Regions from separate parts of the Vibrio sp. 10N.261.51.F12 genome, predicted to be linked through region 1. Evidence: predicted binding sites of a transcription regulator. Region 1 holds the regulator's gene; the other holds the start of a gene.
What was found. Region 1 encodes MetJ, which represses methionine synthesis genes. Its sites were predicted from a motif close to TTAGACNTNTANANGTCTAA; they were not measured.
Positions count from the first base shown of each region.

Region 2: metA (homoserine O-succinyltransferase) is a predicted target of MetJ. The motif match lies at 2,635-2,654, and genes of this name have one in related genera.

Region 1 is NZ_JBFROV010000007.1:5,199-21,732, reverse strand. It holds gene argB (acetylglutamate kinase) at 7-819, opposite strand; gene argC (N-acetyl-gamma-glutamyl-phosphate reductase) at 834-1,838, opposite strand; gene argE (acetylornithine deacetylase) at 1,994-3,133, shown strand; gene ppc (phosphoenolpyruvate carboxylase) at 3,437-6,070, shown strand; gene AB4405_RS04105 (PadR family transcriptional regulator) at 6,456-6,995, shown strand; gene metF (methylenetetrahydrofolate reductase) at 7,204-8,088, opposite strand; gene AB4405_RS04095 (bifunctional aspartate kinase/homoserine dehydrogenase II) at 8,544-10,970, opposite strand; gene AB4405_RS04090 (O-succinylhomoserine (thiol)-lyase) at 10,979-12,148, opposite strand; gene metJ (met regulon transcriptional regulator MetJ) at 12,429-12,749, shown strand; gene AB4405_RS04080 (malic enzyme-like NAD(P)-binding protein) at 12,900-14,159, opposite strand; gene rpmE (50S ribosomal protein L31) at 14,651-14,866, opposite strand; gene priA (primosomal protein N') at 15,209-16,534, shown strand, end outside.
Region 2 is NZ_JBFROV010000014.1:101,342-117,875, reverse strand. It holds gene AB4405_RS07835 (AMP-binding protein) at 1-1,497, shown strand, start outside; gene metA (homoserine O-succinyltransferase) at 1,666-2,607, opposite strand; gene AB4405_RS07825 (AAA family ATPase) at 2,803-3,171, shown strand; gene AB4405_RS07820 (DUF3859 domain-containing protein) at 3,225-3,662, shown strand; gene AB4405_RS07815 (ribosome recycling factor family protein) at 3,641-3,994, shown strand; gene AB4405_RS07810 (M20/M25/M40 family metallo-hydrolase) at 4,143-5,249, opposite strand; gene AB4405_RS07805 (DMT family transporter) at 5,346-6,296, opposite strand; gene AB4405_RS07800 (LysR family transcriptional regulator) at 6,391-7,311, shown strand; gene AB4405_RS07795 (glycerophosphodiester phosphodiesterase family protein) at 7,391-8,104, opposite strand; gene AB4405_RS07790 (MBL fold metallo-hydrolase) at 8,297-9,052, shown strand; gene AB4405_RS07785 (lipocalin family protein) at 9,054-9,581, opposite strand; gene AB4405_RS07780 (DUF2726 domain-containing protein) at 9,743-10,408, shown strand; tRNA gene AB4405_RS07775 (tRNA-Val) at 10,570-10,646, shown strand; tRNA gene AB4405_RS07770 (tRNA-Val) at 10,698-10,774, shown strand; tRNA gene AB4405_RS07765 (tRNA-Val) at 10,822-10,898, shown strand; gene AB4405_RS07760 (tripartite tricarboxylate transporter permease) at 11,123-12,649, opposite strand; gene AB4405_RS07755 (tripartite tricarboxylate transporter TctB family protein) at 12,659-13,156, opposite strand; gene AB4405_RS07750 (tripartite tricarboxylate transporter substrate binding protein) at 13,423-14,397, opposite strand; gene AB4405_RS07745 (GntR family transcriptional regulator) at 14,692-15,387, shown strand; gene prpB (methylisocitrate lyase) at 15,401-16,300, shown strand; gene prpC (2-methylcitrate synthase) at 16,412-16,534, shown strand, end outside.

The DNA of each region.
Region 1 (16,534 bases):
GTCGGCTTAGTTTGGTACAAACTGAGTCCCGATGCTTTTGCCAGCAAACAGGTCAATTAATTTTTCAGGATAACGCCACGTTGCCACTTCAATCGGGCGGCCTAGCTCACTGGCAGCCTGCAGCGCAGCTTGAACCTTAACAATCATGCCATCGGTAATCACATGCCCCTTGATTAATGCATCCGCTTGCTCTTGAGTCAGCGTCGGTAGCAAGTGACCCTTGCCGTCCAGTACACCACTCACATCCGACAGCAGAACTAATTCAGCGTCCAAAGCACCAGCAACGGCAACCGCGGCTTGATCGGCATTAACATTCATCAGTTGGCCATTATTATCAAGACCGATTGAACTAATGATTGGCAGCGCGCCTGTTTTTAAAATGGCTTGTAACACGGCTGGATTTCCAGGTTGTGCATTACCAACAGCGCCAAGTTCAGGGTTCAACTCCGTCACCTCACACAATCCGCCGTCAGCAAGGCTCAAGCCCACAGCGTTCAACCCCGCTTTGATCGCATCACCTTGCAGGAGTTTATTCGCCGTGCCGGCTAAGGCACCGGCAATCAGTGGAATCTGGTCATAAGGCGTGACACGTAAACCCTGCTTCTTTTCTGTTGGGAGGTTCAGCTTCTGCATCAGGTCATCCACAAGATAACCGCCACCGTGCACAATAACGATCTCACGCTCGGCTTGTTTCTGATAATTCGAAATCGCAACAAATAGTTGATTCAATGTCTGTGTGCACGATAACGCTGCGCCACCCAGCTTGATGACTAAAGGCATAGAAGATAACGATGTCGATTCTTGTTGTGTCAAACTCATAGTGCTCTCCTGCCCTATACCAGCGAAGTCAGCTGGGGAAATTGATTCTTAATATTCAAGCACTGCATCGCTTGGCTTGATGCGCCTTTCAATAAATTATCTATCGCGGAGACGACAATAATATGTTGCCCTTGTACCTTCCAACCGATATCACAAAACGGGGTGTACTCTACGTCTTGAATTCTTGGAATACTGTCCGCTTTGATGCGTACGCAAGGCTGGTCAGAATACGCGCCTTCAAAGGCCTGCTGTACCTGTTCAACACTCACTCCATCTGCCAGCTTCATGGTAATCGTGGCAAGAATACCGCGTTTAAAATTGCCAAGATGCGGATTAAAAATCACTTCACAACCTAGATGCGTGGCCATTTCTGGCTGATGCCTGTGAGTAAACAACCCATACGGCTGCAAGCTCACCTCACAAAAGCTATTGCTTGTCGTTGCTTTACGACCCGCGCCCGTCACACCACTTGTTGCATTGATCACCGGCCAAACTTGCGTATCAATTAGGTTTGCTTCAACAAGCGGCTTAATGGCCAACTGTGAGGCTGTTGGATAACAACCCGCAACCGCAACGAGCTGCGCAGCTTGGATGTCGGCAGCGTTCCATTCCGCCAGCCCATAAGCGGCTTTATCTAGCCATTGGGCGTGCTGATGTTCGAAGCCATAAAATGTTGTATAAAAATCATCGCCTTTTACCCGATACGCTCCAGATAAATCAAAGACCTGGCAGCCTTGTTCTAAAAATACAGGGGCTAAATCATGGCTCACTTCATGGGCCGTCGCGAGAAAAACCACATCGCTCTCACTGGCCACTTTTTCAACATCAATCAAGGGTTGAACGCTGTCATCAACAATACCAGCCAGCTTACCGTGCAGTTGTGAAATCGGTTTACCCGCATCCACACTATTGGCGGACACGTATAAACCTGATAGCGTAAGCTCCGGGTGTTTGGTGACCATCAGAGCGAGTTCAGCTCCTGTATAACCGGTCGCGCCAATAATGGTGGTTTTCAACATCTATCTACATCCATTTTCGTCAGACTTAAACATATCAACTAATGACTATAAATCTAAAAAAATACGCATTAACTGATTTTTTATTCATTAATTATGATTTAATATGTGTTTTACCGTCTTAGAGTTAATCTGTCAACAGTAGAAGTGAAGATAATATGCAATTGCCAACATTCTTAGAGGTCTACAAAGGCCTAATCAGTACCCCTTCTATCAGTTCTACCGACCCAAGCTGGGACCATGGCAACGAAAAAGTCATCGAAAAACTGGCAACCTGGATGAAAGACCTTGGCTTTAGTGTCGAGGTCGAGGAAGTGGAGCCCAATAAATTCAACATGATTGCTAAGAAAGGCCAAGGCGAAGGTGGGCTTCTTCTTGCAGGTCACAGTGATACCGTTCCTTTTGATGAGGGACGCTGGAGTTTCAATCCTCACGATCTCACAGAAAAAGACCATCGCTTTTATGGGTTAGGCACGGCTGATATGAAAGGGTTCTTTGCCTTCATTTATGAAGCCGTCAAGAAAATAGACTGGAGTAAGCAAACCAAGCCCCTCTACGTCCTCGCAACCTGTGACGAAGAAACGACGATGCTCGGGGCAAGACACTTCACGGAAACCGCCCCCTTTAAGCCAGATTACTGCATCATCGGCGAACCGACTAACCTCGTGCCGATTCGCGGCCACAAAGGACACGTAGCGAACGCTATTCGCGTGACAGGGAAGTCCGGTCACTCGTCCGATCCAGCGCTTGGCGTCAATGCTATCGAGATCATGCATGAGGTCATGTTCGCGATGATGAAACTGCGTGACAAGCTCGTCAAAGAATACCACCACCCTGGTTTTGCTATCCCTAGCCCGACGTTAAACTTGGGCCACATTCACGGTGGTGACAGTGCCAACCGAATCTGTGGGTGCTGCGAGCTGCACTACGATGTTCGCCCACTGCCGGGAATCAGCCTTGATGGCTTGGATAATATGCTTAGAAATGCGTTGAAAGAAGTGGAAGCAAAATGGCCAGGACGCTTAACCATCACAGCATTGCATGAGCCAATTCCTGGTTATGAGTGCGATCACCAGCACCCATTTGTGGCTGGAATGGAAAGCCTGTGTGAGACCCCATCGGATACGGTAAATTACTGTACTGAAGCACCGTTCTTACAAGAGTTATGCCCCACATTGGTGCTAGGTCCGGGCTCAATCGACCAGGCCCATCAGCCGGATGAATTTCTCAGCTTAGACTTTGTTGATCCCACCATTAACGTGCTGGCTAAGGCGATCAATCAGTATTGCTTTGATTAATCAGCAATATGTAATAAATTTTCAATATTATTGATTAAAAACGTGTTGCTGTACAATTATTCAGCAACACGTCTAAAGAATGAAACATCATTGAAATCAACAAAAATACACCCCTTATCGATATGAGCATTGTCAGTAAAAAAACACGGTGCGTTAGTAAGTTAACGACCAGTGTGCGTTTTTTATTCCAATACGATTATTGCAAACATGGATTACTTTATTTGACTACGACTAGCATTTTTCGCTAGATTGTTAACCTGAAACGGAATAATGGATGTAGTTAAATTACAAGGCAGGATGACTATGAACGAAAAATACGCCCCACTAAAAAGCAATGTTAGGATGCTTGGGCACTTGTTGGGAAACACCATCAAGGAAGCACACGGGGAAGCGATTTTAGAAAAAGTGGAGAAAATTCGCCAGCTTTCTAAATCCGTTGTACGTGCAGGCAATGAAGCCGATCGTGATATTCTAATCGAAGAGATTACCAGCCTGCCTAACGAGCAGCTCACCCCAGTCGCTCGTGCATTTAACCAATTCCTAAACCTCACCAATATCGCTGACCAATATCACACCATTTCAAGAGGTTGTGAAGCAGATGTCTGTGAACCAGACCCTATTGATTCACTCTTCTCTAAGCTTAGCCACGAGAACATCAGCAAGCTGGATACGGCGCAAGCGGTGCGCGATCTCAATATTGAACTTGTCCTCACTGCGCACCCAACGGAAATCACTCGTCGTACGATGATCAACAAGCTCGTGAAGATAAACGAATGTCTTTCCAAGCTTGAATTAAGCGAGTTGTCTGAAAAAGAACGTAAGAAAACAGAACGACGTTTAGAGCAATTGATCGCTCAAAGCTGGCATTCTGACGTTATTCGTCAGCAACGTCCGACCCCATTAGATGAAGCTAAGTGGGGATTTGCCGTTGTTGAAAACTCGTTGTGGGAAGCCATTCCAGAGTTCCTACGTGAAATGGATGACCGCCTGAAAAACTACCTAGGCGAAGGGCTCCCTATCGATGCTCGTCCGGTTCATATCTCTTCATGGATGGGCGGCGACCGAGACGGCAACCCATTTGTCACGCACAAGATTACACGTGAGGTCATGCTACTTTCTCGCTGGAAAGCGGCTGAGCTTTACCTGCAAGACTTCCAAGAGCTCATCACTGAACTTTCAATGGTGAAATGTAACGACCATGTCAGAGAGTTGGCTGGCGAGCAGCATGAACCGTACCGTGCGATTTTGAAACCGGTACGCAAACTATTGGTGAATACGCTTGAGGTATTGGAAGCGCAAATCAACCACCACGATGTGCCAAACAAGCCGATTCTAGAAGACAGCGCTCAGTTATGGGAGCCGCTATTGGCGTGTTACCAGTCACTACGCGAAAGCGGCATGGCCATCATCGCTGACGGTTCACTGCTGGATACCATTCGCCGCGTGAAAGCCTTCGGTGTGCACCTTGTCCGCCTAGATATTCGTCAAGAAAGTACTCGCCATTCTGATGTAATTTCAGAACTGACGCGTCACTTGGGTCTCGGTGACTACGATCAATGGAGCGAGCAAGACAAGGTTTCTTTCCTTATCAATGAGCTGAGCTCTAAGCGCCCATTACTTCCTCGTGACTGGGAGCCTTCAGAGCCCGTCCAAGAAGTACTAGACACATGTCGTGTCATCGCGTCCCAATCCCGCGATGCGTTTGGTGCCTATGTCATCTCAATGGCACGCACTGCCTCTGACGTCCTAGCCGTTCACCTCATTTTGCAAGAGTGTGGCTGTAAGTTCCGCATGGACGTTTGTCCATTGTTCGAAACATTGGAAGATTTAAACAACTCTGAAGCCGTTATGAAGCAGTTGTTTGAGATCGACTGGTACCGTGGCTATATTCAAAATCATCAAATGGTCATGATTGGCTACTCTGACTCAGCGAAAGATGCAGGCGTAATGTCAGCAGGTTGGGCACAATACAGCGCCATGGAATCCTTGGTTGAAGTCAGTGAGAGCGCTGGCATCGAGATTACCCTATTCCATGGTCGTGGCGGCTCTATTGGTCGTGGTGGTGCGCCTGCACACGCTGCGCTTTTATCACAGCCACCAAAAAGCTTAAAACGTGGTCTTCGTGTTACCGAGCAAGGCGAGATGATTCGTTTTAAACTCGGCTTACCTGAGATTGCAATCAACAGCTTCAATCTGTACGCCAGTGCCATCCTTGAAGCCAACTTGTTGCCGCCACCGAAGCCAAAACAAGACTGGCGCGACCTAATGGAAGTGCTGTCACAAGTCTCCTGTGACGCTTACCGTCGAGTCGTGCGTGATGAGCCTGACTTTGTTCCTTATTTCCGCCAAGCCACACCGGAACTCGAACTCGGCAAATTGCCGCTCGGCTCTCGCCCGGCAAAACGTAACCCAAATGGCGGCGTAGAAAGCCTACGAGCGATTCCATGGATTTTCTCTTGGAGTCAGAACCGTCTTGTGTTGCCAGCTTGGTTAGGCGCTGGTGAAGCCATTCAGTATTCGATTGATAAAGGTCATCAAGCCCTACTGGAAGAAATGTGTCGTGAATGGCCATTTTTCTCAACACGCCTTGGCATGCTTGAGATGGTTTACACCAAGTGTAATATCGAGATTTCTCGCTACTACGACCAACGCCTAGCGGATCCGACACTATTACCACTGGGTGATAAGCTGCGCGATCAATTGCAACAAGACATCAAAGCCGTCTTGAACGTAGAAAACAATGATCACCTGATGCAAAGTGACCCGTGGGGACAAGAGTCCATCCGTCTTCGTAACACCTATGTTGAACCACTCAATATGTTACAAGCTGAGCTTTTGTATCGCACTCGTCAGAGTGAAGAGACGGAAAGTGAGCTAGAAGAAGCGCTTATGGTAACGATTGCTGGCATCGCAGCTGGCATGCGAAACACTGGATAAGCAGGATATAATTCCAAAATAAAGACAAAAGGTCGCACTTTGCGGCCTTTTATTTTACTTCAGATCCTTACTGAGTGTTTTGTTAGTCCTTTTCAACTGATATCACTCTCTATTCCACTTCATGCTTATACAATTAGATATAATCATTTCTCGTTGATCGATAAAAATAATAAACTAATATCGGCAACGACAGGTTGTGTGTTCATACAACCTTCTAGGTGACAAAGGCTTATATAAGGTTACTGCGTAAACCACGCAGGCCATGCTTCTTACACAAGACCCATTCTTTTGCTCTCAAAAGAGCGCTAGACGCGGCTATGTCACATCTTCGATGACAGTACTAAGCACCATAATTATTATTAAGTTATTGATTTGGATTTTTATCATGTCACTACCACACGTTATCCTTACTGTTTTAAGCACTCGCGATGCGACTGGCTACGATATCACTAAGGAATTTTCCGCAAGCATCGGATATTTTTGGAAAGCGAGCCACCAACAGGTTTATCGCGAATTAAATAAAATGGCAGACAAGGACCTTGTCACCTGTAAATTAGAGCCTCAAGACGGTAAGCCTGACCGCAAGGTTTACTCAATCACTGAGTCAGGCCGCAGCACTTTGGCTGACTGGTTTGAGCAACCTACCGTTCACCCTACTGTGCGCGATGAGTTCTCAGCAAAGCTTGCTGCATGTGCGGTTCAACCATCAGCGGCATTCCGTATTCAACTTGAAGAGCTGATTGAAGATTCGAAAAAATTGGTCGCACATTATCGTGAGATTGAAGCGGCGTATTACGCGACACCAAGCACTCTAGACACGCCCGCTCGCTTAGAACGCCTAACATTGCGTCGCAACCTGCTTTCTCGCCAAGCTTGGCTTGACTGGGCAGAAGAGACCCTTGCCGAGCTTGAAGCGATCGCATAATCATTCATTAAGCGATAACAGCAACCTAACGATTCACGACACATCGATAGCGTTGACGATTTATCGCTACATGGCACCAATTAAAAAAGCGCTGAAGTATCACTTCAGCGCTTTTTTTATATCTGGAGAAGGCTTTCTAGGTTCACTATTGGCCTATCACTTATGTGTGTTAATGGGTTAACCTAAATCCACAATATCTAAGTAAGGTCTAAGGTCTTACACCCAACGTATGACACAATGCATAGGTCATTTCTGAGCGGTTCAATGTATAGAAGTGGAAATCTTTTACGCCTTCACGGCTCAAGGTTCGAACCATATCAATGGCCTGGCTCGCCCCAACAAGCTGGCGAGTGGTAGGGTCATCATCTAGACCTTCAAACTGCTTTTGCATCCAGCCTGGTACCTTCACCTTATTCATTCCAGCAAAACGAGATGCTTGCTTGAAGTTAGACACTGGCAAGATGCCCGGTACGATTTCAGCATCGATACCCGCCGCCACACAACGGTCACGAAAACGCAGGTAGCTTTCTACATCAAAAAAGAATTGCGTAATCGCACGGTTAGCACCGGCATCAATCTTTCGCTTGAGGTTTATCAAATCAGACTGCGCGCTTTTTGCTTCCGGGTGTACCTCAGGAAAAGCCGCCACTGAGATATCAAAGTCATGGCGTGATTTAAGCAACTCAACCAAGTCAGACGCATACATATCGGGTTGACCGCCACCTTCAGGGATATCACCACGGAGGGCCACAATGCTTTGGATACCGTTTGACCAGTAATCTTCAGCAATATCAATCAGCTCATTACGAGATGCATCGATACACGTTAGGTGTGGCGCCGCCACTAAACCAGTCTCATTTTTAATATCTTTAATAATAGAGTGAGTACGGTCACGCTCGCCTGAGTTAGCGCCATAGGTCACTGATACAAATTTAGGCTTAAGCGTTTTTAAACGATGTACTGACTTCCAAAGTGTCTCTTCCATCGTTGGGGTGCTTGGCGGAAAGAATTCAAAAGAAACATTAATATTGTCCGAAAGTTCAGCAATATTTTGGTTTAAGGCATCGATATGCCCTGCATGCGTGTATCCCATAACTCTCTCCCTAAATGCCAAAGTTGGTTATCCCAGCCAACCTTAGACGAAAACCTGTCTGTCATTAAAAACAATGAAATGAATAAAAATTCTTTTTTGACGTTTAGACGTCTATATGTCCATAGAATGAAATGAATAGCATTTAAAGTCAATAGCACGATAATGAATTTTTCTCATGATCAGAATTAATGAAATTGAAGAAGAAAAATAACGGGAGTAAGACGACGAATGAAGTGACGCTCAATGCTCTGAATTCGCAGTGGCACACGCTGTGAGTGCATGGCGCTAAACTCACCCAGCATCGCTTAGGGAGACATTATTCTGTTGAGACATTCAGATTATATTAATGAGCTCTAGGCCCAGAATAAGTAGATAAGTAATAAACGGGTAACGGGTAACGGGTAACGGGTAAAACAATGATGACCTGTGAATGAATACACAGGTCATCATGTTGCTTAGAAGAAGCTTGATATCAGATTCAGATCCGACTGGATAGCACCCGCGGTCACCTCACGTCCAGCTCCTGGGCCTCGAATAACCAACGGATTATCTTTGTACCATTTACTTTCTATCGCAAAGATATTGTCGCATGGCAGTAAGTTCGCTAGCGCATGCTCTTTAGACAACGCCTCGATACCCACACGCGCCTTACCAAAGCGATCAAGGCGAGCGACATAGCGCAATACCTTTTCTTCGCGCTGTGCCTTGTCAAGGCGCTCCTGAAGCAACTCACTCAACAACCCTGACTGCTCAAAAAAGCCATCCAATGTGAGGGCTTTAAGCTCTTCCGGTACCAACGATTCAACGACAACACTATCGGGTTCAATCTCAAGACCAGACTCACGCGCCAAGATAACCAGTTTGCGCATCACATCTGAGCCATCAAGATCAGAGCGAGGATCAGGTTCCGTTAGCCCCTGCTGCCATGCAAGGTCAACAAGCTCAGCAAACGGCACACTGCCATCAAACTGTTGAAATAGCCACGACAGCGTACCAGAGAAAATACCCGACAGCGCCATAATGTCATCGCCGCTTTCACGCAAATCTCGAACGGTATGGTTTATCGGTAACCCTGCGCCAACCGTCGCATTATAAAGCCAGTGACGGCTCGTTTTTGCAAAGGCTTCTTGTACGCGATGATAATCGGCGCTAGGGGCAGAACCGGCGACTTTATTTGCGGATATTAAGTGCACACCATGCTCAGCAATAGCGACATATTTCTGCGCTAACTCAGCGCTTGCCGTCACATCCAACACAACCGCTTCATCAAAGCCGTGCAACGCCGCAATTTGTTTTAACCAGCGGTCACCTTCATGAGGTACCGCCTCGTCTTTATAAGATTCTAAGAGCGTTTTTTCGTCGAGTCCGTTTTCGTCAAACCAATAATCTTGGCTGCCGATCACCGCGACCAAATCAAAACTCATGCCTCTGCGTTTTTCAAGCTCGCTTTTCTGTTGCTTAAAGAGTTCAAGCCAACTCGATCCAATATTGCCTTTGCCACATAGTGCAACCGCCACGCGTTTTTGCGCCTGAAAGAGCTGAGTATGAACGGACTTAACAAGCGGCATGACATCCGATTTACGCAATACCGCCGCTAGGCTCAAGCCAGAATCGGCTTCACAGAAAAATTCAACCGGTGCGTGTTTTAGCTGCTGATAGAAACCAAAGCAATGATTCGCATTTTTCGTGACACCAGCGCCAACCGCGGCCAACATGGAGAAGCCTTCTTTTAGCTTAATCTCCGCCTCTATCGCAAGGTCTTGCAATTCATTAAGGGTGCCAGCGGCGATCTCAGGAGTATACGCCAAGCGTAATCGAGATTGATCGGCTTGCGCTTCATAGGCCAGTGGCTCTAACTGCGCACGCTGTAAGCTATGAAGCACCTCTGCTTTTGCTCGCTCAAAATCATGCCCATTGCCAAAAGACAGCTCAATCAATAATACCTCTTCTAGTGAGGTAATGATCTTTGCCCCTCGTCCAGAGGCTAATACGCGTTCAATACGCGTTGAGCCTGATTCTGGTGAGTAACTGCAGCGTAAATTTAACTCCATGGTACTCTGCGCAACAGGCTGTAACGTGCGGCTATGTAACACGGGCGCCGCGAGACGAGCCAGTTCGCTGGCTTCATCCAAACGTAAAAGCGGCAATAAACACGCATCAGAAACCACACGAGGATCCGCGCTGTAAACGCCTGCCACATCACTCCAGATAGTGACGTTTGTCACCTCTGCTAATGCACCGATGACGGTCGCTGAATAATCCGAACCATTGCGACCAAGCAACACAGTATCACCGGCACTGTTCTGCGCCATGAAACCCGTAATCACCACACGGTGGTGCGCATGTTGCGCCAAGGCACTTTTAATCAAGGCGTAAGACTGGGCACGCTCAACCTCGGGTTGAGCACCAAACTCAGCACGCAAAAAGGCTCTTGCATCTTGGGCAACCGCAGGCAACTTACTTTGTCTTAGTAATGCTGCCAACAAGCGAGATGACCAAACCTCACCATGTCCCAAGATTGCGGCTTTCTGCGCCTCAGAAAGGGGCGCTATTTGCTCACCAAGCGTACTAAATTCGTCGCTCAACTGTGAACGAAGGGCTTCCGCTTCTTCGCCATCGAGCAATTCATCAATCAACTCAAATTGAAACTGTCGTAACGCTTGCAGGTGCTCATGAGCAACACGGCCATCCTTGTTTAACGCATCCAGAAACGCAATCAGTCGGTTGGTCGTCTTGCCTGCCGCTGATACCACAATCAGGTCTTCTGCGTGAGAGTAGTCTTTTAGAATCGATACCACACGACGGTAGCACTCAGGGTCAGCCAGGCTACTGCCACCAAATTTATGCAATTGCTTCGTCACTGGTACGTTAGTATTACTCATTGCCGTGCTTACCCTTCAAACGTTCGTGCTTTATCAAAAGCTTGTTGTAGATCTTCAATTAGGTCTTCTGCATCTTCTAAGCCTACCGATAAGCGCAATAGCTGTTGAGAGACGCCTGCTTCAGCCAGCGCAGCCTCGCCCATCGCGCGGTGAGTCATCGATGCAGGGTGGCAGATCAAGCTCTCCACCCCACCTAAGGACTCAGCCAGCGAGAAGAGATTCAGTTTGCCAACAAAATATTTCAACTGTTCAAAGCTACCAGCGAACTCAAAGCTCAGCATAGACCCAAAGCCCGACTGTTGCTTTTTGGCAATCTCATGGCCTGGATGCTCAGGTAGGCTCGGATGATAGATGACCTTAACCAATGATTCGCCCTTCAAATAATTGAGAATAACTTGTGAGCTTTCTTCATGGACACGCATACGCGCACTGAGTGTGCGGATACCACGCAACGTCATGTAGCTATCAAACGGTGTGCCTGTTGCGCCAATACAGTTACCCCACCACGCCAGCTCTTCAGCATGCGCTTCTGTTTTGGTTATCACCACGCCACCAATAACGTCCGAGTGGCCGTTGATGTACTTCGTCGTGGAGTGAATAACAAAGTCCGCACCGAGGTCTAAAGGCTTTTGGTACACCGGTGTCAAAAAGGTATTATCGACCGCCACCAGCGCGCCAACCTGCTTTGCTTTTTCGCAGACATTCGCAATGTCCACAACGCGTACCAACGGGTTAGACGGGGTTTCTAACAAAATCAATTTTGGTTTTTTTGCGATAGCAGCACTTAACGCCGCGTCATCACTTTGGTCAACAAACTGAACCTTAAAATCACCTTTTTGTGCGCGAGTATTAAATAAGCGATAAGAGCCACCGTAGCAATCGTGTGGCGCGATGATCAAATCATCAGGGCCGAGAAACGCCGATGCCCAAAGGTTCAATGCAGAGGTTCCACAGTTGGTCACCACAGCACCTTTACCGGACTCCAATTCAAATAAGGCCTGTTCAAGTAATCCACGATTGGGGTTACCAGAACGGGTATAATCATATTTTGGCACGTCGCCGAAAGCGGGAAAGCCATAATTGGTAGAAAGGTAAATAGGTGGTACGACAGCGTGGTGCTGAGTATCTGATTCGATACCCATACGAACCGCGATTGTCGCCGGCTTCCGATTGCTCATAGAAACATCCTTTATTAACACGCGCAAGGTGAAGGCTAACCACAACCTCTCGAGAAGGTTGGGTGATAAATAGTGTGATTAATCATGCTTGAACGGACAAGTAAAAGCACCCATCTTTGGAAAAATTAACCGTCCGCTCAACGAAACCCCACTTTACTGTCCATTCTGTGAGACGTCAACACTTCTAGACGTCTATATGTCTTTGCTTATGGCAGTAAATGCCGCTAAAATTGCGGCTTTCCTATAAAACAAATTTACGATCAATAGACGAAGGTGTGCAATGGCAGATTGGAATGGCGAATACATTAGCCCTTACGCGGAGCACGGCAAAAAAAGTGAGCAGGTTAAAAAGATCACGGTATCCATTCCGTTAAAAGTGCTAAAGGTATTGACCGACGAGAGAACTCGCCGCCAAATCAATAACCTACGCCATGCAACTAACAGCGAATTGTTGTGTGAAGCATTTCTGCACGCCTACACTGGTCAGCCGCTCCCGACCGATGAAGACTTAAGAAAAGACCGCCCAGATGATATTCCAACGGAAGTAAAAGCCATGATGACGGCGATGGGTATTGAGTTTGAAGCGTTCGATGAAGAATAAAACATAGGTCCTGGGTCCTGGGTCAAACAATAAAAAAACGCTGACCATCAAGGTCAGCGTTTTTTTCAAAGCAAATTCAAGGCACCAGGCACGTTTTATCCCTAAAGCCCCAAATTTCTATCCAACCATGGCCTTCTAAGCCATGATCTTCTAAAGCATATAGTTCTCAGGCATTTCAATTCGTGCGACGCCCGATTCGACTGCCGCTACTGCAACCGCTTTTGCAACGCGTGGTAGCAAGCGTGGGTCCATCGGTTTAGGAATAATGTAATCCTTACTAAATGACAACGCCTTAACACCCGCCGCATCAAGCACCTCTTGAGGTACGGGTTCTTTAGCAATTTGACGTATTGCCTCAACCGCCGCAAGCTTCATTTCATCGTTAATCTCACTGGCACGTACGTCCAATGCACCGCGGAAGATGAACGGGAAACACAGTACGTTATTTACCTGATTCGGATAATCTGAGCGACCGGTCCCCATGATCAAATCATCACGAACCTGATGCGCCAATTCTGGCTTAATCTCTGGATCAGGATTTGAACACGCAAACACGACCGGCTTCTCTGCCATGAGCTTCAACGCGTCAGCAGGAAGTAAATCTGGACCAGACACCCCCAAGAATAAATCCGCGCCTTCGATGACATCTTCAAGGGTACGTTTATCGGTATTGTTGGCAAACATCTGCTTGTATTCATTCAAGCCTTCACGACGCGTATGAATGACGCCTTTGCGATCCAACATGTAGATTTTTTCACGCATCGCACCGCATTTAATCAACAGCTCCATACAGGCCGTCGCCGCAGCGCCCGCACCCAAACAAACAATGGTCGCTTCACTTAATTCTTTGCCTTGCAGCTCAATCGCATTCAACATACCCGCCGCCGTGACAATTGCCGTACCATGTTGGTCATCATGGAATACCGGAACATCACAACGCTCGATCAAGCGACGCTCAATCTCAAAACAATCCGGTGCCTTGATGTCTTCTAGGTTGATACCACCAAACGTGTCAGAAATATTCGCAACCGTATCAACAAACTCGTCAATCGTGCGGTGTTTGACTTCGATATCAATGGAGTCCAAACCAGCAAACCGCTTAAAGAGTAGCGCCTTACCTTCCATAACGGGTTTGGATGCCAGTGGGCCAAGATTACCAAGTCCTAGGATTGCTGTACCATTTGAGATAACCGCAACCATATTGCCTTTCGCTGTATATTTATAAACATTATCAGCATTTTGCGCGATCTCTCGAACAGGCTCGGCTACGCCAGGGCTGTATGCGAGTGCAAGATCTTTGGCTGAATCAGCGGGTTTGGTTAACGCGATTTCAATTTTGCCTGGGGTTGGGTGGGCATGGTAATCGAGGGCCTGTTGGCGGAATTCGTCGATTTGATGATCATCGGACATGGTATGCGATCCTGCTTATTCGAGTATGAAAGACTGAGTGATTATTGTTATTTTTAGTATAACCCGCTTCGGAATGGTTTGATTTCCTCCATAAGGGGTACACAAAGTGCGCATACGCTATTGTCGTACGTCGCAACTTTAGGCGAATATACTACGCTAGTTAATCAAGGTTTTGAATGGATGGTGTCACGATTCGAGTGAGCTTAAGCCTTTATAGGTAAGCCAAGAGTTTAGGAAAAGGTAAGTCGAGTGTTTATAAAAATAACCACCGAGAAGAATATAACAATCCAAAAACCGTCACAATACACACACCACCGACCGTTTGGCGTTGGAATCAACCATACTCCACACTGATGGTATGGGTTAGTTGGTATTGCTCAACACAATTCAAGTTCGGGACTCATTTTAGCCGCGGGTTGAATAAAATATAAAACGCCAGAAACAAAAAAGGACGCCAAGGCGTCCTTTTTACATCTAAGGAAGTAAAATAATTACTTGCTAGATAGAGCGCCGAAACGCTTGTTGAAGCGATCAACACGACCACCAGTATCAACGATACGTTGCTTACCAGTGTAGAATGGGTGACATTTGTCACATACGTCTAGGTGAATTGAATCTTTCGCTAGAGTAGAGTTGAACTCAAATGTATTGCCGCAAGAACAAGTTGCTGTTACAGCTTTGTATTCTGGGTGGATGCCAGCTTTCATGGGAAACCTCAAATTTAGGCCGTGTCGCCATCCGAGTCTATGCCGGACACCACACGTAGTTAATAAAATACCTGTGTTACCGCTTCCAAAATTCAACATTATTGAAGTGACGGCGATGTGATAAGCAAACGCTATCAACCACACGATTTCTTCAAATATGACGAATAGAAGCCATACCATCAAGGCGCAGTATAGTAATGAATAGTCGAGATAGAATCAAATAAAATTGCCACTTTTTTCACCACCTTTAGGTGGGTTGATTCACTTTCTCTAATTAACTGTTTATCGAACACAACATAGCTAGGTAGAATAGGCGTCTATTTTATCAATATCGACCTTACTATGCGCCCAAACGTTGCTCGTGTTGCACTGCCAGTGCCACTAGATAAACAGTTCGACTACATCGTACCTGCCCACTTGTTTCCCGTAGTTGGCGGTCGAGTCTCTGTGCCGTTTGGACGCCAAACCTTAGTCGGTATTGTGACTCAGTTTAGTCACCAATCAGATTTTCCCATTGACCAGCTGAAACCGATTAAAGCCGCGCTCGATACTCGCCCGATCTGGTCCCCAGCGCTGTACGACTTAATCGTCTGGTGTAGCCAATACTATCAACACCCACTGGGCGATACGCTGCACAATGCTTTGCCTGCCGCGTTACGAAAAGGCAAGCCTGCTGAGTTCGCCACCACGGTCGAATGGCAGCTCACCGAGTCGGGAAAGAACCAGTTAGTGCAAGGATTTGGTCGCGCGGTGAAACAAGCAAAAGCCATGCATTATTTAGAAAATGGCCCTTGTTCACACCAAGAACTGCTCGACAACGACATCAGCGGAACCCTTCTCAAAGCCCTCGATGAAAAAGGCTGGGTATCCTCTTATGAAAAGCAGGCCCCAAACATACAGTGGCCAGCGGACTTCACCAATACTCCAAAAGATCTCAGGCTCAACGAGGAGCAAGCCATCGCGATTGCTTCGGTCAACAGCCAGACTGAATTTGCTTGCTACCTATTAGAAGGGGTCACTGGCTCAGGGAAAACTGAGGTGTACCTCAACATGATCAAGCCTGTACTGGAGCAAGGGCGACAAGCTCTGGTATTAGTGCCTGAGATTGGACTGACGCCACAAACCATCAACCGATTCCGTAAACGTTTCAACGTACCGGTTGAGGTCATCCACTCTGGGCTTAATGATACCGAGCGATTAAATGCCTGGCTAAGTGCTAGAGACAAGGTGGCGGGTATTGTAATAGGCACGCGGTCAGCGCTACTGACCCCCTTTGCTGATCTCGGCATTATTATTGTTGATGAGGAACACGACACCTCTTATAAACAACAAGATAGCCTGCGCTACCACGCTCGCGACGTCGCCGTCATGCGAGCAAACAAAGAAAAAATCCCGATTATTTTAGGGTCGGCCACTCCGGCCTTAGAGACATTACAAAACGCATTAAGTGGTAAGTATCATCACCTTGTTCTGAGCCAGAGAGCGGGCCTTGCCGTCCCAACGACCAATAAGGTCATCGACGTTAAGGGCCAGTATCTAGACAGCGGCTTATCCGCGCCGCTCATCGCTGAACTGCGCCGACACCTCGACGCGGGCAATCAGGTGATGTTGTTTCTTAACCGTCGTGGGTTCAGTCCTGCCCTGATGTGTCACGAATGTGGCTGGATC
Region 2 (16,534 bases), on a different contig from region 1:
GAGCTCAATGAAAAGAGCGATGCATTTGCCGCCTACCTTCAGGTCAAGTTGGGTGCAAAAAAAGGCGATAGAATCGCCCTAATGATGCCAAACTTATTGCAATACCCAATCACGATTTTGGGGGCGCTAAAAGCTGGTCTTGTCGTGGTTAATGTTAATCCTCTTTATACGCCAAGAGAGCTGGAGCACCAGCTCCGTGATTCTGGTGCAACGATTATCGTAGCGGTGACCAATTTTGGCGAGAATCTGCAAAAAGTGGTCGCGAAAACCAGCATTAAACATGTTGTGTTGACCAGTATCGGTGATGCATTAGCGCCTCATAAACGAACTTTAGTCAATTTTGTCGTTAAATACGTCAAAAAGATGGTGCCGAAGTATCATTTACCTGGTGCTATTTCACTGCGCCGAGTACTGACAGAAGGAAGAAAGCTAGAGTTCAACCCACCGAAAATAGAAAGCAGCGACTTAGCGTACTTACAGTACACGGGCGGTACGACCGGTCTGGCAAAAGGAGCGATGCTTACACATCGAAATATTATTGCAAACGTGTTGCAAGTGTTTGGTCATTTTGGTCCTCGAACCTCGCTTGAGCAGGAATACGCAGTAACGCCGCTGCCGCTTTACCATATTTTTGCGAACTCAGTCAGCATGATGCTGATGATGTATATGGGGGCGACCAACCTGTTGATTACCAATCCGAGAGATCTCAATGCCTTCGTGAATGACCTGAGCAAATATCCATTTACCATGGTCTTTGGCTTGAATACTTTGTTCTCAGCGCTCAACAATCATGCAAAATTTAAAGAACTCGATTTCTCACATGCAGGATTTACGATCGCTGGTGGCATGGCCACACAAAAACACGTCGCTGAAGAGTGGCAGAAAATTACAGGAATGCCGATTATCGAAGGGTACGGCTTAACGGAATGTTCGCCTGTGGTTGCTGGTGGCGTCCATACTCAACAATCTTTTGTGCCTGCCGTTGGCGTCCCTTTGCCAAGCACTGAGCTGCGTATTGTTGATGAAGAAGGCAAGGCATTGGGCATTAACGAGGTGGGTGAAATTCAGATCCGTGGTGACCAAGTCATGAAAGGTTACTGGAAACAAGACGCGGAAACGAAGGCCGTGCTGACGGATGATGGTTGGCTGTTCTCAGGCGATATTGGCAGAATGGACGAGCAAGGAATCTTTTACATTGAAGATAGAAAAAAAGACATGATTCTGGTGTCTGGCTTCAATGTTTTTCCTACCGAAATAGAAGAAGTCGCGACGTTGCACCCAAAGATCATTGAAGCGGCGGCAATTGGTGTGCCTGATGATGTCGCCGGTGAGCGCGTAAAACTGGTTGTTGTTACAAATGGACAGGTGACAGTAGAAGAGATTAAAAAGCATTGTCGCCAATATTTAACGGGTTATAAAATCCCTAAAGTCATAGAGTACCGAGAGTCACTACCAAAAACTAACGTTGGTAAAATCTTGAGACGTGAGCTTCGCTAATACGCATAGCCTCACTAACAATTGATAAGTGGATAATTGATAAGCGGATACAAAAATGCCCCAGTGATGGTTGTCACTGGGGCTTTCGCATTTAGGGAATAGAAGGCACGGTTAACGCCGGTTTAGTTATTGGCTACTGATTAGTTCTTCAACAATCACGTCGTGAACTCACTCAGTGACAGTAAAATTATCGGCACTGAAATGCTCTAGATCGTAAGGTGTTTGCTGGTAGACGCAATAATTTAACCAGTTTGCGAACAGCAGATGACCATGACTTCTCCAACTTGCGATAGGTTTATTATCCGGATCATCATTAGGGTAGTAGTTCACTGGAATAGTCGGCTCCATCCCTTCGCCGAGATCGCGTACGTATTCATTGTGAAGAGTATGGGCTTCGTATTCAGGGTGGCCAGTGACAAATACGTTTCGTTTGTCTTTTGTTGCCGCGAGATAGACACCCGCAACGTCTGATGTCGCTAGGATATCAAGGTCGGTGTGCTCTTCTAAATATTCCACAGAGAAGTCGGCATAGCGTGAATGAGGTGCGACAAAAGAATCATCGAACCCACGTAAGACGGGATGATAAGGCTGTAGGATGGAATGATGATAAACACCAGACAGCTTTTCTTTACGTGTGCGCTTAGGAAGGTTATACAACAACTTTAACCCTGCTTGGGCTGCCCAGCATACATATAAAGTGGATGTCACATGGTGATGCGCCCAATTCATGATGGTTTGTAGGTGATCCCAATACATCACATCTTCGAATTGCACGAGCCCAAGGGGGGCACCGGTAATAATCAACCCATCAAAATTACGATCTTTGACCATTTCAAATTGACGGTAGAAATTGTCTAAATGCTCGGTGGGTGTGTTTTTACTTGGTCGGTCATCAATGCGTAACAACTCGATATCGACTTGTAACGGGCTGTTTGATAATAATCTTAGAAATTGAGTTTCAGCCTCAATTTTCTTGGGCATTAAGTTGAGGATTAAAACCTTAAGGGGACGGATCTCCTGAGAGGATGCACGTGTTTCAGGCATCACAAAAATATTTTCTTCACGCAATACATCGGATGCAGGCAATTGGTCAGGAATCTTAATTGGCACAGCTTACTCCCTAAGCTATCTGGTCTTCTGGACGTCTATACATCTAAAGTTAACCGAATCTTTTTACCTTGTCGACCGTTAATTGTTATTGAATTATCGAAGCGCTTGTCTTATCTGAGTTTTACTCCTGAGCGAGCGTTATTCCGGTATACTGGATTCATTGTGACTAAAGCGGTTGATTATTAGGAAGTTGTGTTGAAATTGATATTAATTCGTGGCTTGCCAGGTTCAGGAAAATCCACCTTAGCGAAAAGCTTCGATGCGGTTCATATTGAAGCCGATATGTTCTTTTTGAACGATAAAGGACAATATCAGTATGATGCCAGTTGTATCGAGCAGGCTCACCTGTGGTGCCAAGGTGAAACTGAAAAGCAGTTGAAACTAGGCAAGGATGTTGTGGTAGCCAACACGTTTGTACGCCGCTGGGAAATGAAGGTTTACCAACAGCTGGCGAAGCGCTACAAGGCAACATTAGAAGTGAAGGTGTGCAAGGGACAGTATCAGAATATTCATGGTGTGAGTGACGCTGTCATTGATAAAATGCGCCGACGTTGGCAAGATTGATTAAATAGTTGTTCAGCGACACGCAATTTTTATTTATTAACAGGAACCTGTACATGGCAAAACGTTCCCCAACGGTTGAAATGACGTCTTATGGTATTTATTCAACTTGGGATTCTGGTTCAAAAGAACTTCCTAAAATACAAGACTTTACTACCACAGTGACCGCTGATGAACATGTTGAGTTTGGCTTTACGGTCAACATTAAAAAAGCAAAGGGCGAACGCATTCAATTTTGTATTTTTCATCCTGGTATTGTGGGTAAGAAGGGACAAATTCTTGACCCGTTTGATGGTGAAGAGCACATCAATAGTAATGATTGGGATTTTTATTTAGGCGACACCATCCAATTACTCCACCCAACCCAAGGGCTTGAAAGTAATTTAGGGGAATGGAGGATGGAAATGACTCTGCAAGGCAAGATAGTGGCGCAAAAGAAGTTTAAAGTTATCGCAAGGGACGAGGGGCAGTTTTGGAAATATCGCGGCTTCTAATTACGATTAAGCTCAACAGCTTCGTCCACCGAGTGGAAGATAAACAGCGTTTACTTCAACTTGCGACAGAACAACAGTGCCAACTCAAGCGTATTCGTCGGTCTCGACACTGGACTCTTACGGGTAACGCTCATTCTCTAACAGAGTTTGCGTTTCAGTCTGGGGTGGGCTGGATTTCAGTTGCGGTCGATAAGGTCCTTGCGGAATACAAGTCGCCAATTCAGCAAGTCTTAGAAAAGAACCCAAATGTAACGATTGCTGAGCTGATGCATGAATCTGGATGCACGTTAGTGGAAGCAAGAAAAGCTATCGATGATTTTGAGTTTTTATAGCGTTGTTAAGTTGGGAGTTTATCTGGTGGATACAATGAATGTATTTCTATACTTAGACAGTCGCTCATGCTTACCAGAGGTTAAGATAGAAAAAAGCCATCACGTGTCGTCGTGATGGCTGTCAGTACCGGTCAAAAATGTACAGACGTTACTCTGTAACGTATGTGATCACAAAATCAGTGATTTTCACCATATCGGCAATCGCAATGTACTCTTCAGTGGTGTGAACTTTCGCCATCCCTGTTGAAAGGTTGACGGTTGTCAGACCCTTCTTGTTAAAGTTATTCGCATCGCTTCCACCACCAGTATGTTTCGTCTTAGCCGTAATGTTATTTTTAGCAAATGCGGCTTTAACATGCTGAACATGAGGGTTATCTTCTGCGATCACGAACGCATCGTAAGCTCGGGTTGATGTTACTTCAATTGTCGCACCAAATTTAGCCGCAGAGGCTTGGAACGTTTGAACCATATGGTCGACTTGTGCGGTGAGTTTTTCACTGTTTAACGAGCGAGCTTCTGCAACGACAGTCATCTCAGGCATGACGATATTGGTTGCCTGCCCACCATTTACCATACCAATGTTTGCTGTTGTTTCTTCGTCGATACGGAGAAGTTTCATGTTAGAAATCGCGTCCGCTGCAACACTCGCAGCGCTAATGCCTTCTTCTGGTGCTAAGCCAGCATGGGCTGGACGCCCTGTGATTTTCGCGATGATCTTTTGTTGACCCGGCGCCCCAGTCACGATGGTGCCAATAGGACCACCAGTATCAAGAACGATAGCGTTGTCAGATTGAATAAATGACATATCGAAATATTCAGAGCCGAACAAACCGCCTTCTTCATGCACGGTAAACGCGACTTCGATGGTCTTATGCGCGATGTTTTGTTCCTTTAAACAACGAACCGCTTCGATCACTGCCGCAATACCGGATTTGTCGTCGCCACCAAGGATCGTATTGCCTTTAGAGCGAATGATGCCATCTTCAATAATGGGTTCGATACCGATACCTGGTGTGACCGTATCCATATGGGCACTGAATACAATGCTTCCATCTAACGTGCCGTCTAAGCGGCCATAAACGTTAAAACCATTGGTGTATTGTTCGGGTACAGGCAGTTTACTTACTGTAAACCCAAGCTCACCAAGTTGCTCAGATATTGCTTCTGCAATGGCTTTTTCGTTACCAGATTCGCTGTCGATTTTGATGAGATCAAAGAAATGGTTGACCAAACGGTCCGTATTTACATGGGTCATAGGATTACTTCGCATTGAGAACAGGGAGGATTACTTTACACCCTATCTTTACGTGCTAGACCTGAGGTAAATCAAATAAAGCACGGCAATGTTGTTTTATCGGTCGAGTTTTGTTCGATTATGGTTGGAAAATTGGTAACAGGCTATCATCGTAGCGCAAACAATCAGTAGACTTCCAGCCCACTGCAATGGCAGTAACGTCTCTTGGAGAAAGATGACAGAAAAAAGCAAACCAAATAAAGGTTCCGTCCCCATCAATAAGGATGCATGGCTTGCATCGAGTGATTTGACCGAATGATTTTGAAGAATAAAAGCCAGCAATGTACAGCCAAGAGCAAGATAAACAATGCTCAAATAATCTTGGGTGGAAGCAAACTTAAGTGTATGAATAAGGGAAGGGTGGCTGGCATCCTGAATCACTAGAATCAAGGAAACCGTGGTAACGATGGAAAGTTGAATAAACGTCACAACATCGGTTTGTAGTTCATAGGTGCTAAATGCTTTTCGACAACTCACGACCATAACAGCACGAAGTATTGCTGCGAGCAAAATTAATAGAGTGCCAGAAGAGAAGTTGATATTTAGAGAATGCTCGCCTGTTATTAAGATAACCCCGATGACACTGCCCAAACCATACATCCACAGCAACGGAGGAAGCACAGCTTTAAGCCAGATGCGCTCTAGAATGGGCGTAAATAATACGCACAAGCTGATCAATACGGCAACTTGATTTGCGTGTGAGCTCATTAGTGCCCAGGTTTCTGCCAGAAAAATGCTAGTGAGTACGATGCCAGTACTTACGCCGACGATTACATAGGGTTGTGGCGAATGTAAAAAAACGAGGTAAGAGCGGTTCTTTATTATGAGTATGCCCAGAGCGACGAAAGCAATCACAAATCTTAAAAAGAGTATTTGTTGAACAGAAAAGTGCATAAGTAACGGTTTAGAAACACCGTAGCTAGTACCCCATAAAATTGAAACGGCAAGTAGTCCCCAAATTGCGCTGAGTGACGCTGCGTTTGATGCATATCTAAGGTTTATTAGCATTTAATTTATAGCTCTATCGTGAATATGTTGAATCTTATGCTAACTTATGAAAGCAATATGATAATACACATGGCAAGCAAAGGACTGATGACTTGTGGACACGAATAAATTGATGGGATTGTTGCCCGATATTGCAGCCTTTGTGGTTGTAGTGGATGCCGGTAGTTTTACCGCTGCCTCACAGCGTCTGGGCGTGACACCGTCTGGAGTAAGCCGCCAGGTAAGTCGCTTAGAGTTAGCGCTCTCGACCGATTTGCTTGAGCGAACAACTCGTAGACAAGTGATGACGGATGCGGGGAAAGCCGTTTACGAGTTTGGTAAGAAAATTATGGAAGCGGCGACGGACATCGCTGCCATAACGAGTATTGACAACGATAATGCAGCTGGAGAGCTTAGAATCGCGGCGCCAAAAGCGTTCAGTCGACATATTTTAGAACCTATGCTGTTGTCATTTTTACAGCTGCACCCGAAAATAAAACTAAGGCTGTTCGTCAGTGACGATTTTATCGACCCGTTTGGTCATAACCTAGATATTGTGTTTGAGTTAACTCATACGCCTAGAGAGAATTTGGTTGCGAAGAATTTGGGCAATATAAAAACGGTGCTTTGTGCGAGCAAAGCTTATTTGCAGAAAAATGGAATTCCGTTTGAGCCAAACCAACTCGTTCAACATCAGTGTTTATTCCTCAATGAAACACCTAATGACAATCAATGGTTGTTTACTCGAGAGCATGAGAGCATCAAGGTACAAGTAGATGGGCGATATAGCGTCAACCATTCAGAAATGAGGTTGAACGCCGTTAAAAAAGACTTGGGTATTGGTGTTTTTCCAGAATTTGTTGTCCAAGAGGCATTACTCATGGGAGAAGTCTTGCCAGTATTGCCTGATTGGAATGTGAATTCGCGTTATCAGGGGATGGTTGTCATGCAGTTCCCTCAATCCAAATATATGCCTCTTCGTAGAAGAGTCTTTATCGACTATATAGCAACCGCGATGAAGCCGTCGTCCCGGTAGTCCTAGAAAGCACCGTTACTGTAAAACTTCACTTCAAGATCACGCACTCTCTATCTTAATACCTCTGTTTCTGTCGCTGTTATTGAGCACTAAAACGTTGAGGAAAATCACTAAAGATGCCATCGACAAGTTGCAGGTGTTTAAAAGATTTGGGGTTATTGACGGTATAACACCAAATCGAGACATTTCGTGTCTTCAAAGAGCGAATGTGTTTCTGTGTCAACCAACGATAGCTTAGGTGGCAGCTAAATGCATCGATACTGTCGATCAGCCTTAGTAGCTTGTTGTTGAGTCTATTACCTAAGACGCCAAGTCTCACATCCAAATTAGCGGCGTAGAGTTCTTGCATAACCTCGGCACTAAAGCTTGAAATAAGGAGCTGTGAGCGATCGATAAGACTTGAGTCAATGGCAGATTTCACTAAAGAGACGACGTGTTTGGCATCGTGTCTATCAATCTTAATCTCCAAGTTAATGGCTAGCTGATTTTCGTGACAATAAGACAATAATGTTTCTAGCGTCAAGATGGGCTCTGATTTGAATTGAGCGGCTTTCCAAGCACCAAAGTCCAGTTGCTGCAGCTGTGATAAAGTCAGTTCATCGACTCGACCACTCCCATTACTGCAGCGGTCTACGGTATGGTCATGACAAATTACCAATGCATTGTCGAGGCTTGGTTGTACATCAACTTCTACCCATTTAACGCCAAGACGCTGTGCTTCTTTAATGCTTGCTAACGTGTTTTCTGGATGGGTACCTGCAACTCCTCGGTGTCCAGCAATGATGGCGCTCATAGTTTGATTCCTATTGAATTGTGCTCTGGTTAACGACCAAACGACGATGTATTTTATTATCGAGACAACGAGACGACAATGAATTATTGCTTTAAAAAGCGATAAGCGTGAAGTAAAGATTAAAAAATGAATGTTGCACAATTGTAAATATGCGTTTATCTTGATTGAGTGATTAGACCAGTTGGTAAGTTAATGAAAATACATCATATAAAAGGGTATATCCAACAGATTTATCTGGTTGAGTATCCAGATAAGTTATTGCTACTCGATGGCGCCAGCCGGGCTGACGTCACTCTTATATGTGATTATATTACTCAAGAGCTGGGCCGTTCCGTCTCGGATCTTAAGGTAGTCGTTGTGACGCACATGCACCCTGACCATGCTGGTGCTGCAAATCATCTAAGAAAAGTATCGGGTTGTGATATCGTTTCATCTCTAGAGAGCAAGCAATGGTATCAAGGCGTTGATGGTTTTTTTATGCATCTGAGTGATCTTCTGTTGGCGTGGTGGATGGCCAGTCGTATGGGGAGACCGCGTAAAAACTTGTGGTATCAAAAAACACTTTCCCCTCAGTTTGGCGTAAGCGACGGCGATCAGCTTCCGCATTTTCCCGATTGGCAAGTATTGGCGACGCCCGGCCATACCGACCGAGATATTTCGGTTTATCATAAAGAACAAGCGGTTGTTTATGTGGCTGATCTCATGGTTCAGGTAAAAAAGCACCTCGTTGCACCGTTTCCAGTGTTCCATCCCAATCAATACCGTGTGTCAGTCGAAAAAGTGTATAACCTGCATGCCAAACAGGTATTGTTAGCCCATCGAAGTGCCGTTCAGTTTGATCGCGAGGCGCGGGACCATCTATTAGAAACCGCACCTCGAAAGCCTGTGACTCATTGGCGTGTGGTGAAAATTAAAACAAAGAAGTTCATCCTGTCTTTAGTGAAATAAGTTACTTCGCTTTGTCTTGATTTGGGAAAATAAGTGAATTGGTGTCAAACCCCGCTTTTTGTGCAATGTTGATGTATTGATCAAGTTGGCTTTTCGGAAGCGTGGGCGTACGAGATAGAATCCAAAAATAATCAGAGTTGTAACCACTCACCAAGGCGACGGAGTAATCTTGTTCAAGATAGTAGACCACATAGCTTCCGTAGAACGGCCCAAAAAACGATACTTTAAGGTGGGCAATGTCCGGTGTTTGAACAAATTTAGCCTTACCTTCCGCTTCCGACCACTCTTTATCTTCGATATCCCACCCTCTATTGAGTACTTTCACGGAACCGTCTTCATTAACTGAGTATGAAGCTGAAACGTTATCTAAGCCTCGTTCAAAACTATGATCCAGACGAGCGATTTCGTACCAGGTCCCTAGGTATCGGTCGAGGTTGAATTCGTTCACCGGTTTCACCGTTTCCGGCATCCCCGTACAACCTGCAAGTAAACCGATAAACAAAAATGCCGCCATTTTCCGTAAATACATGATCATTTTAACGTCCTGTTATTGATATTTTCTTTAATTATAAACGCTTATGTACGTTATCAAAGCTTAAGAGTGACAAATATTGCATAAATATCGCATTGCGAATATTCTCATTGTGTCTATTGAAGAGATGAATTGGCGGAAAAGGTAGTGGGTATACAATGATTGAAATATTTCTCGTCCTTGCCATGTTGGTAGGTTTGTTTTTTGTCGCTCAAAAGTACTTTGTGAAACAAGAAGACACTAAAACCTATCGTTATAAATCGAAAGGCCCCATTCTTTCCGCGCCGCAGACGGCATTTTATAATGCGTTGCGAGAGGCGGTGGGCGAGCATGGACTCATACTGACGAAAGTTAACCTATCGAATGTTGTCGTTCCAACACAAACGGCTAATAAGAAACAGTGGTTCATCGCGAACAACGTGATCGCAAAAAGTTATTTTGATTTTGTTGTCTGCGATCCAAGGACATTGCAACCTCGCGTTGTTATTGAGTATGACGATGGACAAAAACTGCATAAGGGTAAAATTGAAAGGCAGAAGCTGATCATGCAAGTTTGCAAGTCGGCAGAGCTTCCATTAATTGGTGCGAGCGTTAAACTGAGTTACCAAGTCAGTAAGCTTCGGCGTCTCATTGGGGCTCACATTGATCTTATCGAACCTGAGAAAGAAATCCGTTTTTGCAAACGATGTGGCAGCCCTATGAATATAAAAACAGCAACGCAAGGGAATTTTAAAGGGCGACGCTTTTTTACCTGTAGCCGACAACCGTTATGCCAGTACACAGAGAACTACAATGTTGTATTTGAAGATGACGTCGCGGATTAGTTTTCTTCGTAAGGAAATGAAAATTAGTCGTTTATTTGCAGATAAAAGCACAAAAACAGACCGAACTGGCGATATAAGCGACAAACGATATCAAAAACACAAAAATGTGCTTGCACAGCCCAATATCTCTCGTTAATATCTCCCTCGTTCTAAAGAACAACGCCCGCTTAGCTCAGTTGGTTAGAGTACTTGCATGACATGCAAGGTGTCACTGGTTCGAGTCCAGTAGCGGGCACCATTTTCTATATTTCCTTATAGGAAGTGAATGAGTAAGACAGTTAGAAAGAACGCCCGCTTAGCTCAGTTGGTTAGAGTACTTGCATGACATGCAAGGTGTCACTGGTTCGAGTCCAGTAGCGGGCACCATTTCTTGATTTACGTATGTGAATAGCTAGTCAGACTGTTAGAACAACGCCCGCTTAGCTCAGTTGGTTAGAGTACTTGCATGACATGCAAGGTGTCACTGGTTCGAGTCCAGTAGCGGGCACCAAATTAAATACAAAAAAGCCCACTACATGTGGGCTTTTTTGTATTTAAAATTTAGCGTTAGATAGACGACCAACCATACTGAATATTGGCGAGATTTGCTGTGAAAACAATGTTGGTTTTAGTGGTCGCGTAACAACAAATTAATCCTAAAAGACTTAGCCACGTGTTACCCAAGTAGCTTAATTATCGATAACGCCTTCCCGTATAGGGAAGGCGTTATTCTGTTTAAGACACTACCTTTTTCGGTTGATAGAAGTATTTCTTGATAAGCGAAATGATGACGGGTCCAATCAACACGGCAACAGCAATCGAAGTAAAGGTTAGCGTAATTGGACGCTCCCACAGGAAGCTTAGCTCGCCGTCGGCAATCATCAGTGCGCGGCGTAAGTTTTCTTCCATTAGGCCGCCTAAGATAAAGCCGAGCAGCAGAGGTGCAAGAGGGAAGTCCGCTAACCTGAGAGCAATTGCCGCCATCGCGACTAAGATCATGATAAACACGTCCATAGTATTGAATGAGACAAGGTAAACACCAGTGATAGAGAAAAAGATAATCATTGGTAGCAGTACAGTCCTTGGTACGGCAAGCAGTTTTGAGATGTACGGAATCAAAGGTAGATTTAAAATTACCAATACGACATTACCAAAGTACATGGAAATGATCACAGACCAAAAGACATCGGGATGCTCGACGAATAAGCGAGGCCCAGGCTGTATTCCGTAAGCAATCAATGCGCCTAGCATAATCGCGGTAGTGCCTGAACCGGGGATACCCAGCGTCAACAAAGGAACAAATGAACCACTTGATGCGGCGTTGTTCGCGGACTCAGGAGCGACTAAACCACGGATACTGCCCTTACCAAACTCGTCTCGTTTTTCTTTAGGAGCCAGGTTTCGTTCCATCCCATAGGATAAAAACGCAGCAATGGTTGCGCCAGCGCCAGGTAAGACGCCAGTGAAAAAACCCAATATGGAGGAGCGAATAGACACGGGAGCGACTTCCTTAAACTCTTCCTTAGTCACCTTCATACTACCAATGTCACTCATTAGGCTCTTTTCTTCTCCGCGAGTGTCTTTTTCTGGTTTCAATACGCCCATTAGGGTTTCACCCAAGGCAAACGTAGCCATCGCGAGTAATAAGAAACTAAAGCCGTCCATAAGATCGGTCAGGCCAAATGTAAAGCGTTCAACACCAACGCCTTTATCAATGCCAACGGTTGAGATCATTAATCCCAGTATCGTCATCATCCAAGCTTTAATCACTTGCCCTTTGCCAGCAAAAGCAGCCACAGCAGATAAGCCGACCAGCATAAGAGCAAAGTAATCGGAAGACTGAAAGCTCAACGAGACTTTTGCTAACGCTGGTGCGGCGAACAGTAACATGATTGCGGAAAGTGTACCGCCGGTAAATGATGAATAGGCCGCTAAAGCTAAGGCTTTACCTGCCTGGCCTTTACGTGCCATAGGATAGCCATCAAATGCGGTAACAACGGTGGAAGAACAACCCGGCGCATTAATTAAAATTGAAGAGGTTGACCCTCCAAATACCGCGCCATAGTACACGCCAGCCATCAGAATCAAACCTGATGATGGGTCTAACCCGTAAGTAATAGGGATCATCAATGCAATTGCTGAGATTGGGCCAAGACCCGGTAGCATTCCAATGAAAGTACCAACAAAACAACCAACGATCACCATCATGATATTCATCGGCATAATGGCCGTGGACAAGCCTTGTAAAATTCCGTCTAACATAATGGTGTCCTACCAAAGAGTAAAAATAATGCCGGGTTCAAGGTAGATGTCTAAACCCTGAGTGAGCATAAGATAAAAAGCGATTACAAAAGGAAACGAAGCGCCGAACAGGATTTTTTTGCGTCGTTCACCAAGTAAATAAAAACCGAACATAAGAAAGAAGCCGGTAGCCAGTACAAAACCAAGATAGGTGAGCCCGACACCATACAGCGCCATCAAAATGATGAATCCCGATAGCAACGACCAGTTCAGGTTTTTGTTGTCTGCATTTTTATGATTGGGTTGCCCCGTGACCAACAATAACAAAGATAGGCCGACGCCAATAAAGGTAAGAATGGTCGGAAGCGTACGGGCGGTGAAAGGTTCATATTCGTCGCCAGGGAACATTGGGATTAACGATCCTTGGTATCCATAACCAAGGCAAAAAATAAGAAAAATCATCGCACCCACGCGGTCACGGCACAGGAGATTCTGTTTGGTAAACGTACTAGAGGTGAAAGCTGGCATAACGGACTCCAACAACTATTTAGCGATAAAAATTGAACAAAGAAAAAAGCCGACCATAAGGGGGCGATAGGTGCTCGACCCAAGTGGGTAGCTGACGCAATCTCATGAACTGAGTGTCAGTGAGTAAGATTAGTGTCAGTGATACCCAATTAAACAAAGGAGTACAGCGAGTCACAAAACGAACTGAAGGGTTCGTTATTGTGTCTTATAGCCGGCAAAGAAGCGGGCGAAGAGATGTCATCTCATCGCCAAATGTGCCAAGGTCGCTATTTGTTTAGGAACCCGAGTTCGGTCATTAAGGCCCCCATTTGTGTTTCTTGATCCTCTAGGAACTTATAAAAGTCTTTATCGGCTTTATAGTTATCAATCCAGCCATTTCGGTCGCGGACAACCGCCCATTGCTCGGTGTCGTACATCTTGCTTAACGCCGCATTCCATTCACTGACTTTTTCTTCGCTGATACCGGGAGCGGCAAAGAATCCACGCCAGTTAGCAAACACAGTTTCATTGCCATATTCGGTTAAGGTTGGAATGTCTGGCGCTGCTTCTAAGCGCTTTGGTGCGGTTACAGCGAGTACTTTTACTTGCCCAGACTTAGACATTTCTAATACTTCACCTAGGCCAGTGGAAAGAAGTTGCGTTTCACCGGACAGCAATGCTGCCATCGCTTTTCCGCCCGCATCATAAGCAATATAGCGAACCTTCTTAGGGTTAAACCCTTCTCCTTTGAATGCCGCCGCGACCACTAAATGATCCATACTGCCTCGTGCTGAACCACCGGCAATTTTTACTTTTTTGGGATTTTCTTTAAAGTCAGCAACGACATCTTCCCAAGTATTGTAGGGAGAGTCAGCCGATGCGACTATCGCGCCATAGTCAGCAATAGTCGCGGCAACAGGAGTGAGATCTCGAAAAGACTGTGGAAATACTCCGGTCAAAGAGCGCACGACGATAGGGGTAGAATTTACCATCAAGGTATCTTCTTGGCGCTGGGCCGTTTCAATGAGGTGAGCGATTGCTTTACCGCCCCCACCACCAGATAAGTTTTGAAAAGACACATTGTCGACAATGTCGGCTTTGACTAACACATCGCCCGTTCCTCGAGCGGTCATATCCCAGCCACCGCCTGCGCCACCAGGGATCAAGAAATGAATCTTATCGACATCGGCGGAGTATGCGCCGAAAGATAGGGTAGCGGAGATAATTGAAGCGGCTACTGCAGGTTTAAATGCCTTAAACATGTTCACGTTCCTTATGTTGACTATCGTAGTCTGCCAGCTTTTGCACGGTTGCTGGTGACGTCTATGGGTTGCTTAAAGGTTATTGAATTGTTAATGGCAGCTCAATATAGAGACGATATTGAGAATAAAGAGCATAGATTTGATTTTGTTCATACTGTTCACGTAGGGTGAGAAATATTAGACATTAGTCTACATTGTCGACAATGTGGTTGAGATTTGATCGAAAGAGTGCTTAAATTTCACCCTATAAAAGGTATTGTCGACAATATGAATAAGCGGTTGAGTGAGAAATGGATGAATATGAAGGTTGCAAGCCAAGATGACACCGTCATAAAAGAAGTAACAAAGTCAGAAAATTTAACTGAGTTGTTAATCGAAAATATTGTGAATGGTGACATTCCATCGGGAATGAAAATATCTGAGCCGGAGCTAGCAAAGCGGTTTTCGGTGAGCAGAGGCCCATTAAGAGAAGCGATAATGAGGTTAGAAGGACTTGGGCTTATTGAGCGGATTCCTCATGTTGGTGCGCGGGTGATTACCCTATCACAAACTAAGCTCATGGAGCTTTATTCTGTACGAGAGGCTCTTGAAGGTATGGCCGCAAGGCTCGCGGCGCGGCACATAACGATGTCAGAAGTCGAGCAACTCGAACTGCTGCTTGAGCAGCATTCTGAACATATCGATGAGGTGGATGGCGCTTCATATTTTCATCAACATGGTGATTTTGATTTTCACTATCAAATTATTAAAGCAAGCCAGAATAACCAGCTTATTAATTTGCTGTGTAATGAGCTATACCACTTGCTGCGCATGTACCGATATCAATCGCCGAGAACACATTCTCGCCCTGAATCGGCATTGAAAGAACATTTATTTATCCTTGATGCGATTAAAAATCGAGATGAAGAGTTGGCTGAGTTATTAATGCGACGCCATATCTCTCGAAGCAAAGCATTAATACAACAGCATTTAAATGACAACGACGAATAGGGAGCAACATGACATGTCTACATCTCCAGGACAATTATTTCGTGACGCCGTCACTAATAACCAGCCATTGCAGATTGTCGGTACGGTGAACCCGTATTGCGCCATGATGGCAAAAAATGTTGGACACCAAGCGGTGTATTTATCTGGTGGCGGCATTGCCAACGCATCATATGGGTTACCCGACTTGGGTATTACGACACTCAATGATGTGCTGGTGGATGTTGAGCGTATTACTAACGCCTGTGACCTGCCACTTTTAGTTGATATTGATACAGGGTTTGGTGGCGCTTTTAATATTGCCCGTACCATAAAGGCGATGGAAAAAGCAGGCGCGGCGGCCGTGCATATTGAAGATCAGGTAGCACAAAAACGTTGCGGTCATCGACCAAACAAAGCCATTGTTTCCATGCAAGAGATGCAAGACCGAATAAAAGCGGCGGTGGATGCCAAAACACAACAAAGCTTTGTGATTATGGCTCGCACGGATGCCTTGGCGGTTGAGGGAATGGATAGCGCCATTGAGCGTGCAATTGCTTGTGTTGAAGCAGGAGCGGATATGATCTTCCCAGAAGCCATGACCACGTTGGAACAATACACACAGTTTAAAGCCGCGCTATCAGAGGCGACAAACAGAGACATTCCTATCTTGGCGAACATCACTGAGTTTGGTCAAACGCCTTTATTTGGTTGTCATGAGTTAGCCAATGCTGGCGTAGATATGGTGCTGTATCCGTTGTCGGCCTTTAGAGCAATGAATCAAGCGGCGGAAAATGTTTATCAACATTTGCTGGCTCAGGGCAATCAGGAGGCGCTGATTCCGAATATGCAAACCCGCGCCGAGCTTTATGAGCACCTCAATTATCATCAATACGAAGATAAGTTAGACCAATTATTTAACGATCCGTCGGTGTAACGATTTATTCGCATCGGCACATCTTGGAAAATTAATCCAATTATTATGTGAAACACTTCCACATAGACCCGCAAAGGGCAATAAACGTGGAAAGTCGAAAAGGAGTTCAACATGCCAAATTCAACTATCGGTGGAGCCGGGCTTAGAGGCCAGAGCGCAGGGGTGACGTCATTATGTACCGTGGGGAAGTCAGGCGCGGGGTTGACCTACCGTGGCTACGACATTACTGATCTG